3 regions of the Kitasatospora sp. NPDC015121 genome follow, and region 1 is predicted to be linked to each of the others. Evidence: riboswitches for the same ligand, from Rfam matches in the RefSeq annotation. Region 1 holds a riboswitch; each other region holds the start of a gene.
What was found. A riboswitch is a leader RNA that binds a small molecule or an ion and turns the genes downstream of it on or off. The one in region 1 is predicted to bind cobalamin.
Positions count from the first base shown of each region.

Region 2: it holds a riboswitch for cobalamin, as region 1 does, so the genes downstream of both, ACZ3J7_RS18330 (cobalamin biosynthesis protein) here and nicT (Nickel transporter NicT) in region 1, are expected to answer to the same signal.
Region 3: it holds a riboswitch for cobalamin, as region 1 does, so the genes downstream of both, ACZ3J7_RS21725 (ribonucleoside-diphosphate reductase subunit alpha) here and nicT (Nickel transporter NicT) in region 1, are expected to answer to the same signal.

Region 1 is NZ_JBVHEH010000049.1:24,755-28,284, reverse strand. Features, by position in the region: gene ACZ3J7_RS38320 (acyl-CoA thioesterase) at 1-228, shown strand, start outside; gene ACZ3J7_RS38315 (Fur family transcriptional regulator) at 321-776, shown strand; gene nicT (Nickel transporter NicT) at 739-1,887, opposite strand; cobalamin riboswitch at 1,936-2,162, opposite strand; gene ACZ3J7_RS38305 (superoxide dismutase) at 2,450-3,049, shown strand; gene def (peptide deformylase) at 3,133-3,530, shown strand, end outside.
Region 2 is NZ_JBVHEH010000011.1:210,173-213,702, forward strand. Features, by position in the region: gene ACZ3J7_RS18325 (cobyric acid synthase) at 1-340, opposite strand, end outside; gene ACZ3J7_RS18330 (cobalamin biosynthesis protein) at 462-1,415, opposite strand; cobalamin riboswitch at 1,447-1,576, opposite strand; gene ACZ3J7_RS18335 (XRE family transcriptional regulator) at 2,036-2,743, shown strand; gene ACZ3J7_RS18340 (alpha/beta hydrolase family protein) at 2,872-3,530, shown strand, end outside.
Region 3 is NZ_JBVHEH010000014.1:34,372-37,901, reverse strand. Features, by position in the region: gene ACZ3J7_RS21725 (ribonucleoside-diphosphate reductase subunit alpha) at 1-1,133, opposite strand, end outside; cobalamin riboswitch at 1,310-1,435, opposite strand; gene ACZ3J7_RS21720 (GNAT family N-acetyltransferase) at 1,530-2,024, opposite strand; gene ACZ3J7_RS21715 (helix-turn-helix domain-containing protein) at 2,294-3,277, shown strand; gene ACZ3J7_RS21710 (histidine phosphatase family protein) at 3,357-3,530, opposite strand, start outside.

The sequences.
Region 1 (3,530 bases):
GGGATGTCCTTCCTCGCTCCCGTCCGGGCCGGTGACCTGCTCAGCGTCCACGCACGGGTCGAACGCGCCGGGCGCACCTCCATGCACGTCTCGGTCGCCGTGACCTCGGAACGCTGGAACCTCACCGGCCCGGTCGCCGACGTCGCCACGGCCCGGCTGGTCTTCGTCGCGATCGGCCCCGACGGCCGCCCGCATTCCGTCCCGGCACTGCTCCCTGACGGCCCGTAACACCCGTCCGGACAGATCCTGGCGGTGGTTTGTTCGCATTTGCCATACTCGGCGCACCAGGAACCGAAGGGGACTCAGTGGATCACCGAGTGGTGGCGGACCTTCCCGCCGGGGCGGAGCGGTCCGGGCCGGACGAGGAGCAGGTCAGCCGTCGGCTGCTGCGCGAGGGCGGCAGTCGGTGCACCGAGCCGCGGGTGCGTGTCCTGGAGGCCGTCCGCTCGCACGGCGGACACTTGACGGCAAGTCAGATCCACGCCCGGGCCACGGCGGGTGGGCGCCGCATCGACCTCTCCACCGTCTACCGGACGGTGGAGAGGCTGATGGGGCTGGGCCTGCTGCACTCCCTGCACGGGCCGAACGGCGAACTCACCTTCGGCATGGTGGGCGAGCCGCACCACCACACGGTGTGCACCGGCTGCGGCGCGGTCGGCGAGTTCCCGGTGGCGCTGCTGGACGACGGCCTGTCCGCGGCGGCGGCGCACACCGGGTTCCGGGTCGAGGCGCTGGTGCTCAGCGGCCGGTGCTCCGACTGCCCGGGCACCGGTTGACGCGACGTCCGACCTTGGCGGCGGCCCTCGCGGCCCAGCGCTGCTCGACGTTGCTGAACCGCCAGTAGGCCAGCGCGCACGCCCAGACCACGACGAACAGGCCGACGATGACGTAGCCGACGTTGTCGAGGCTGATGTCCGCGATCCAGGTGCTGAGCGGGTCGGTGAGGTCGAGCTTCTCGTGCAGCACGCTCACCAGCTCGATGGTGCCGATGAAGAACGCCACCGCGATCGACAGGCCGGTGATGGTGAGGTTGTAGTAGACCTTGCGGACCGGGTTGGAGAACGCCCAGTGGTAGGCGAAGTTCATGAACGTGCCGTCGAGGGTGTCGAACAGGCTCATGCCGCAGGCGAACAGCAGCGGCAGGCACAGGATCGCGTACCAGGGCAGGCCGGACGCGGCGCCGGAGCCGGCCATGACCATCAGCGCGACCTCGGTGGCGGTGTCGAAGCCGAGGCCGAACAGCACCCCGAGCGGGTACATCTGCCAGGGGCGGCGGATCGACTTGGTGACCCGGCCCAGGACGCGGTTCATCAGGCCGCGCTCGTCGAGGTGCTTCTCCAGCTCGGCCTCGTCGTAACGGCCGGCCCGCATCTCCTTGTAGACCTTGTAGATCCCCACCAGCGCCACCAGGTTGATGGCCGCGATGACGTACAGGAAGGTGCCCGAGACGCTGGTGCCGATCACGCCGAGCGCACCGTGGACGGAGGAGTCCTCGTCCACCAGGGTGCCCGCGAACTTGGCGCCGGCCGCGATCAGCGCGGCCATCGCCATCACGATGCTGGAGTGGCCGAGCGCGAACCAGAACCCGACGGACACCGGGCGCTGCCCGTCGGCCATCAGCTTGCGGGTGGTGTTGTCGATCGCGGCGATGTGGTCGGCGTCGAAGGCGTGCCGCATGCCCAGGGTGTACGCGGTGATGCCCAGGCCGACGCCGAACACCTGGGTGCCGACGGCGTAGTGGTTGGGGGCGACCAGCAGGAACAGGGTGCCGAACGCGACGACGTGCATCGCGAGGATGACGCCCAGCAGTCCGGCGGTACGCACGGTGTCCTTGCGCTGCCAGCGGGGCGGCAGCGGTGTTCTGGCGGTGTCGGTGGTGACGGTCACGGGCGGCCTCTCCAGCTCCTCGATGGGGGGCGCTCCCGGCAGGGGGCCGGGGAACGTGGTGCCGTGGCCGGTCTCCTGGCTCTGGGGTCTCCCGCCCGCCCGTTTCCGGGCGCGGCGGAGCGCGTCCTCCTCCCGCCTTCCCGGTGACCCGGTGGCTGCCCGCGCGAGCGGGCACGACGAGGACGCTTCCCCATGACAGTGGCGAGGGCCGCTCCGGACTCCCGTGACGAGCACGGTGCACCGGATTCCCGAACACCACGGCCCGACGAGCGTAGGGGGCGAGCGACACTATCGACAAGTCATTGCAATTGCGATGAGGTTGCAACAAGGCCCGACAGAAGAGGTGCGGACGGCTGCTCGCCAGAGGGGCGGGGTCGGCAACTGCGTCCCGGCGGGCGCCGGTTGGGAAGACGATCGTCAGCGGAAGGGCGAGGCGCCACACGCGACTGACGGGCGGGCCGACCCCGCGAACGACATGCTGATGCATGATCTTCCTTATTGCAAGCAACTCGCAATAGTGTTGGCCCGGCACGACCGTCACTGTCGAAGGGACTTTCCGACCATGGGCGTTTACACGCTGCCCGACCTGCCGTACGACTACTCCGCCCTCGAGCGCGCGATGTCCGCCGAGATCCTGGAACTGCACCATTCCAAGCACCACCAGGCGTACGTCAACGGCGCCAACGCGACCCTCGACCAGCTTGCCGAGGCCCGCGACAAGGACCAGCTCGGCGGCCTCGTCGGCCTGCAGAAGACGCTGGCCTTCAACCTCTCCGGCCACGTCCTGCACTCGCTGTTCTGGCAGAACCTCTCCCCTGAGGGCGGCGACCGCCCCGAGGGCGCCCTCGCCGACGCCATCACCGAGCACTTCGGCTCCTTCGAGGCGTTCCAGAAGCAGCTGACCACCGCCACCGTCGGCGTCCAGGGCTCCGGCTGGGGCATCCTCTCCTGGGAGCCCCTCGGCCAGCGCCTGATCGTCGAGCAGGTCTACGACCACCACGGCAACGTCGGCCAGGGAACCACCCCCCTGCTCGCCTTCGACGCCTGGGAGCACGCCTACTACCTCCAGTACAAGAACGTCCGCCCCGACTACGTCACCCGGCTCTGGGACGTCGTCAACTGGCAGGACGTCAGCACCCGCTACGCCGCCACCCAGGCCTGACGCAGCACCGCAGCAGGTGCCGCGCCGGCTTCGAGCCGGTGCGGCACCCGCCCCCGTAGCCCTCGTACTCCGGAAGGCCGACCGTGACCAGCCCGCGCCCCGCTCCGACCGACCGACGGGTCCGACTGCTCGGCACCCCCGTCGACGACTACCCCGCGCTCGCACCCGAGGCCGGACGCGGAACGGTCCGGCGGGTCACCGAAGCCGGCGAGGACGTCCTGCACCGGCCGTGCCGCCCGGTCGAAGCCTTCGGCACCGCCGAACTGACCCGGCTGGTCGACGACATGTTCCGCACCATGTACGCGGCCCGCGGCGTCGGTCTGGCCGCCAACCAGATCGGCGTCGACCTGCGGGTGTTCGTCTACGACTGCCCGGACGACGACGGCGTGCGCCACGTCGGACACCTCGTCAACCCCGTCCTGGACGAGGCGCCCGAGCCGCGCCGCCTGGTCGAAGCGGGCGAGGGCTGCCTCTCCGTCCC
Region 2 (3,530 bases), on a different contig from region 1:
GCTCCAGCAGCACCGGCTTGCGGTCCCGGTAGTCCAGCGCCCCGACCTCCGCGACCGCCCGGCCCAGCAGCACCACCTGGCTGCGCCCGTCCGCGCCCGGCTTCAGCAGCACCGGGTTCATCGCCGCCTCCGGCGCCACCCCCGCCGCCTGCGCCTGCATCGCCTGCGCCCGCCCGATCTCCGCCCCGTCGGCCGTCACGAACGAGTTCAACGACATGTTCTGCGCCTTGAACGGCGCCACCCGCACCCCCTGCCGGGCCAGCCAGCGGCAGATGCCCGCCGTCACCACGCTCTTCCCGGCATCCGAGGTCGTACCGGCCACCAACAGCGCGCCGTTCACCGGAGAACTCCTTTCGAGGCGCCCCGACAGGGGCGCGAGGAACCGCGCGCGGCGGAAGGCAGCACGTCGAAATCCCGCGTTGTCACAGTCAGTTGCCGCACGTGCCCACGCCGAGGCGGGTTCACCCGCGCGCCCGCGCGCCCAGCGCCCGCCCGCCCAGCGCCCGTGCGCCCAGCGTCGTCAGCAGCGCGAGCGCGCCGACCCGCCGCGACAGGCGGCAGGCCCGCTCGATGTCGGCCGCGCCGACCGGCGGCAGCCCGGCGCCCAGCACCGGCCGGTGCTCGACCCGCTCGCCGTAGCGCAGCGTCCCGCCCAGCCGCACGCCCAGCGCGCCCGCGAACGCGGCCTCCGCCTGGCCCGCGTTGGGGCTCGGGTGCGCGGAGCCGTCCCGCCGCCAGACCCGCCAGGCCCGGGACGGGGCGCCGGACGCGGCGACGGCCAGCAGCGCGGTCAGCCGGGCCCCCGGCCAGCCCGCGACGTCGTCCAGCCGGGCCGACGCCCAGCCGAAACGGCGGTAGCGCGCCGACTTGTGCCCCACCATCGCGTCCAGCGTGTTGACCGCCCGGAACGCCAGCAGCCCCGGCACCCCCGCGACGCCGCCCCACACCAGGGCGTTCACCACCGCGTCGGCGGTGTTCTCGGCGACCGACTCGACCACCGCCCGCGCCACCTGGCCCTCGTCCAGGCCGGACGGGTCGCGCCCGCACAGGTGCGGCAGCCGCTCCCGGGCCGCCGGCAGGTCACCGGCCGCCAGCGAACGCCCGATCGCGGTCGCCTCCCGGGTCAGCGACGTCCCGCCGAGCACCGTGAACGTCGCCGAGGCCGCCAGCACCCCCGCCGCCACCGGCGAACGCCGCACCACCCGGCCGGCCAGCGCCGCACCGCCCGCGACCGCGCCGACCGCGAGCGCCGCGTGCAGCGCCCCGGCCCCGCGGTGGTCGCGCCACAGCCGGCCCTCCAACCGGGCCGCGGCGGCGCCGAACAGGGCGACCGGATGCCCGCGCCGGGGGTCGCCGAGCCGGGCGTCCGCGAGGTATCCCGCGACCGCGCCCACCAGGTACGGGGCAGCCCGCATGGCGTCGTGTCCTCACTCAGGGTCCGCGCCCTGGATCGACGGAACGGGGGCCAGAGTCTCCTGACTTCCGGTCACCCCCGCGCGGGGTGACCGGTCACAGTGGCGGGACCGCGCCGGACTCGCACCGGCTTCCTCTGCTTGCCTCCGTTTGGCCCGAAGATCCCACCACGCCCGCTTCGCGGCAGTCAACCGAGGCGGTGGAGGGTTTGGTCACACCCGGCCGAGACCCCGCCGACCGGGTCGGCACGGCCAAGGGCGCAGCTCAGGACGGACTTCGGAACCCCGCTCGGGACGCACCGCGCTCAGGGCGTGCGCACCACGGGCCGCGGCGCGGCCGGCACGCCGTCGCGCAGCACCCGGGGACAGCGCACGGGAGCGCTCCCGGCGCGTCCACCCGGACCGGCCGGACAGCGTCGACCCACCACGGCCACCACCCCGGACTTTCGCCCCCGCCCGCTCCAACCCACGTGCGCACAAGGCGAATTGACGGCCACCGCAGCCGCTCGCGCCCCTCCCGCCCGCCTCGTCGCATCGTCCAGCCGCCCGGCCCCCCGCGCCGCCCCGGTTCGTGCCATCCGCGCCTGTGGCCCGCCCCGCCCCCGCCCCTACCGTCGGAAGGCATGCGACGCAGACAGCCGCCGGTCCCCGCCCCGGTGCCGTTCTCCCCGGCCGCCGCCCGCGCCCACCGCACCGCCCTCGGCCTGACGGTCGACCAGGTCGCGGACGGCCTGGCCGCGCACGGCGTGCGCCTGCTGCCCGGACACGTCCTCGGCTGGGAGGAGGGCCGCGTCCCGCCGCCCACCGAGGAGCAGCTGACCGCCCTCGCCCGCACCCTCTGGTGCCCGCCCGCCCACCTGATGGGCGCCGCCCCCGCCACCCTCCGCGACCACCGCGTCGCCCGCGACCTCACCCCCGACCGGGCCGCCCGCCGGCTCGGCCTCACCCCCGCCGCCTACCTGCGCGCCGAAACCACCGGCCACTGGACCGGCGGCCCCGAGCAGACCCGGCTGCTCGCCGACCTCCTCGCCCTCGACCTCCCCACCCTGATCCACCTCACCGGCCGCGCCCCCGCCCTCGCCACCCACCTCCGCCGGGCCGTCCAAGGCCGCTGGCAGGCCCACCTCACCCCCGTCGCCCGGCTCGTCCCCGCCGACCCCGCCCACCTCGCCCACGCCCTCGCCACCCTGCAGTCCGAACACCACACCCCCGCCTCCTGGGGCACCGCCCCACCCCCGCCCCGCCCCGAGCCCACCACCCGCTTCTGGCAGCTGCTCGCCGAGGCCGAGACGGGGACGGGGACGGGGGCGGGGACGGCCGGGTCCTCCTGACCGCCCCGCCCCGCCCCGTCCGTCGCCGGGCGCCGTCGCCCGTCACCCGCATCGCGGCCCCGAATGGCCGTCCGCCGCGCGGGCAGGTGCACTGGGAGCACAGGACCGCCAGCACCCGGGAGACCGCCATGCGTTGGGGAACCGCAGCCGCCGTCGCGGCCGCCGCAGTAGGGACCGGGACGGCGGCGTTCCTGCTGCTGGGCCGGAAGGTGTCGGACCGGGTGGTGCGGCCCGGGGTCGGGCGGGTGCTGTCGGCGCCCGCGCCGGTGCGGGTGGTCGCGCTCGGACCGGGACGGGTGGTGCTGACCTCGACGCCCGAGACCCGCCGGTCCGGGACGTACGCGCTGGAGTGGGGCGGGGGCGGCCACGCGGTGGTCGGCGCGGTGCTCGACCAGGACGGCGACCGGGTCACCCGGCGGCTGGAGCGCGCCGACGGCGGCACCCTCGCGGTCGGCACCGAGGTCGAGGTCACCCCGCGGGTGCTGCGCGGCGACCCGCGCACCGCGCTCGGCCTGGACTACACCGACGTCGCGGTCGCCGCCGACCTCGGCAACCTCCCGGCCTGGCGCACCGCGGGCATCCGCGGCACCTGGGTGGTGCTGGTGCACGGCCCCGGCACCGACCGCGAGCAGTGCCTGCCGGTGCTGCCGCTGCTGCACGCGCTGCGGCTGCCCGCGCTGGCCGTCAGCTACCGCGGCGACCGGGGCGCGCCGGCCTCGCCGGACGGCCTGGGCCACTTCGGCGAGACCGAGTGGCAGGACGTCGACGTGGCGATCCGGTACGCGCT
Region 3 (3,530 bases), on a different contig from region 1:
TTGACGTACGCCTCGTCGAACTCGGCGCCCCACAGGTCCACCAGCTCCGGCACGTCCGCCGGGGAGAACAGCGACCAGTCGGCGTCGGCGTTGACCCGGCGCATGAACTCGTCCGGGATCCAGTGCGCCAGGTTCAGGTTGTGGGTGCGCCGGGCCTCCTCGCCGGTGTTGTCGCGGAGCTCCAGGAACTCCTCGATGTCGGCGTGCCAGGTCTCCAGGTACACGCAGGCCGCGCCCTTGCGCCGGCCGCCCTGGTTGACCGCCGCCACGGAGGAGTCCAGGGTGCGCAGGAACGGCACGATGCCGTTGGACTGGCCGTTGGTGCCGCGGATCAGCGAGCCGCGCGAGCGGATCCGCGAGTAGGACAGGCCGATGCCGCCCGCGTGCTTGGACAGCCGGGCGATCTGCGCGTACCGGTTGTAGATCGAGTCCAGGTTGTCCAGCGGCGAGTCCAGCAGGTAGCAGGAGGACATCTGCGGGTGCCGGGTGCCGGAGTTGAACAGCGTCGGCGAGCTGGTCAGGTACTCCAGGCGGCTCATCAGGGTGTACAGCTCGGCGACCTCGCGCACCGACTCCTCGGTCGTGCCGACCGCCAGGCCCGCCGCCACGCGGAGCAGGAAGTGCTGCGGGGTCTCGACCACCTTGCGGGTGATCGGGTGGCGCAGCAGGTAGCGGGACTGCACGGTGCGCAGGCCGAAGTACTCGAAGCGGTCGTCGGCCGCCTCGTCCACCAGCGAGTCGAACAGGTCGGCGTGCCGGGCCACGAACGCGGCGGTCGCGTCGCCGATCAGGCCCTCGGCGTGGCCCACGGCCACCGAGGAGGAGAACGAGGTGACCTGCTGGGTGGCGGCCTCGTCGCGGATCTCCAGCGCCAGCAGGCGGGCGGCCAGCTTCGAGTACTGCGGGTCCTCGGCGATCATCGACGCGGCGGCCTCCACGGCCAGCCCGCGCAGTTCGGCGAAGTCCGAACCGGCGTGGCGGCCGCGCAGCGCGGCGGCGGCGACGTGGCCGGGGTCCACCTGGGGGAGGTCGGTGCTGCGGTCGGTGAGCAGCCGCAGCAACGCCGCACCGGGGTCGGTGAAGGCGTCGGCGGATCCCTGGGACGGCAGGGTGACTGAGGCGGCGACGGTCAAGGCGCACTCTCTCCTGTGGCGGCGGCGGACGTGGCTCGGGTGTCCGGGACCGCACGCGGCCAGGGGAAGGCGGCACGAGGGAACGAGAACGCGTTCCGGCGCGCGAAAGACCCACCCCCGGTCCGCCCGCGAGACCGGACGGCAAAGCTGTGCTGCACAAGGCGTCTGCGGGGATGCCGTGTCGCACACCGTCTGCAGGTCCTCGGACTGCGCGGGCGTCGACTACAGCCCGCTCACCGTTGCGGGGCAGTCCCGGACTTCCACCGGGTTCCCCTGCGTCGACAGCGAGAGTGAGCATACATGTTGTGGTGGCTGGAACTGGAAGCACCAGATGTAGTGGCGCGTGTCGCGGTGGTGGCGTCGCGCGTAGACAACGAAAACGGCGCCGGCGCCGGCTCAGAACCGCGTCGCGTAGACCATCAGGTCGGTGCCGGGGGCCGGCGACCAGTCCCGCTCCGGGGCGCGGACGAAGCCCAGGGCGTGGTAGATCCGGTGTGCGGCGGTCATCCCCGGCCGGGTGGAGAACGCCATCCCGCCCAGTCCGAGTTCCCGGCTGCGGGCGATCGACGCCTCCACCAGCGCCCGGCCGACGCCCCGGCCGCGGGCCGCCGGGCCGACCGCGAGCATCCGGATCTCGCCCTCGTCGGGCCCGGCGACGTCCGCCCAGGGGGTGCCGCCGGGCGCGAAGGTCACGCAGCCGAGCACGGCTCCGGCGCCGTCGACGGCGACCAGGAGCTCGGCCTCCCGGTTCCGCCGGGCGGCGTCGCGCAGGCGCTCGACGTACGGGGAGTCGGGACGGGTGTGGCCGTCGCCGACGAAGGCCGTGACGGTGACCTCCCCGGCGGCGGCGAGGTCGTGGTCGAGGGCGCGGCGGACGAGCGGGGGCTGCATCCGGACAGTGTGCCGGACCGGCGGCGGCGCGGGTCGGCCAGGTCCGGGTCGAAGGGGTAGCCGGTCGGGCGGTGCACGGTGTCGCGGCCGGTCCGGCCGTGGCGGTCCAGGTCGCGGCCGACCAGGACGCCGATGAGGCCGAAACCGCCGATGAGGCCCAGCAGGGCGAGCGCGGTGGTCATGCCTCCACTGTCCGCCCCCGGCCCCCGGCCGACGAGTGGCAGGAACGCACCATTGCCACGAAATCCTGCCACTGCCATCCTGGGCGCATGCGGAAGCTCGACAACGTCGCCGTGGTGGTCCTCGAAGAGATCCACCCCTTCGAACTGGGCGTGGCCTGCGAGGTGTTCGGCCTCGACCGGAGCGAGGCCGGCCTGCCGGTCTACGACTTCGCGCTGGTCGGCGACCGGCCCGGACCGATGCGCACCCACGCCGGCTTCACCGTCGACGTCCCGCACGGCCCCGAGCGGCTCGCCGGCGCCGACCTGGTCATCGCCACCGCCACCGGCATCCGCGCGCACTACCCCGAACCGCTGCTCGCCGCGCTGCGGGCCGCCCACGACCGGGGCGCCCAGCTGCTGTCGATCTGCTCCGGCAGCTTCCTGCTCGGCGCCGCCGGACTGCTCGACGGCCGCCGCTGCACCACCCACTGGCAGTACGCCGCGCTGATGGCCGAGCGCTTCCCGCTGACCACCGTCGAACCCGACGTGCTGTACGTCGACGACGACCCGGTGATCACCTCGGCCGGCACCGCCGCCGGCATCGACGCCTGCCTGCACCTGGTCCGCAAGGTGCAGGGCGCCGAGGTGGCCCGGGCGATCGCCCGCCGGATGGTGGTCGCTCCGCACCGGGACGGCGGCCAGGCCCAGTTCATCAACCGCCCGCTGCCCGAGGGCGAGGGCGACTCGCTGGCCGGCGTGCTGGAGTGGATGCGCCGCCACCTCGACCGGGAGACCGGCGTCGACCAGCTCGCCCGGCTCGCCCACATGTCGCCGCGGACCTTCGCCCGCCGCTTCCGGCAGGAGACCGGCACCACCCCGCACCGCTGGCTGACCGGCCAGCGGGTGCTGTTCGCGCAGCGCCTGCTGGAGTCCACCGACGAGAGCGTCGACGCGGTCGCCGCCCGCTGCGGCTTCGGCAACGCCGCCGCGCTGCGGCACCACTTCGGCCGCCGGCTCGGCACCACCCCGCAGGCCTACCGGCGGGCGTTCGGCGGCCCGGGGCGGGCCGCCGGGACGCTCGCGCGGGCGTAGGCCGGGCGGAGGCCGGGCGGAGGCCGGGCGGAGGCCGGGCGGAGGCCGGGCGGAGGCGGGGCGTCCGGGCCCGGGGCCCTCAGGGCGTCAGGTGGCCGGTCTGGTTCCAGCCGGACGGGCGCAGCCGCCCCTCGCGGGCCCGCCAGACGCTGGTCGAGCAGTTCGCCACCGGGTCCAGCGCCAGCAGCTCGTCCTCGGTGAGCCGGTCCAGCACGTGCCGCAGCATCAGCACCGTGCAGTCGTGCGCGACCAC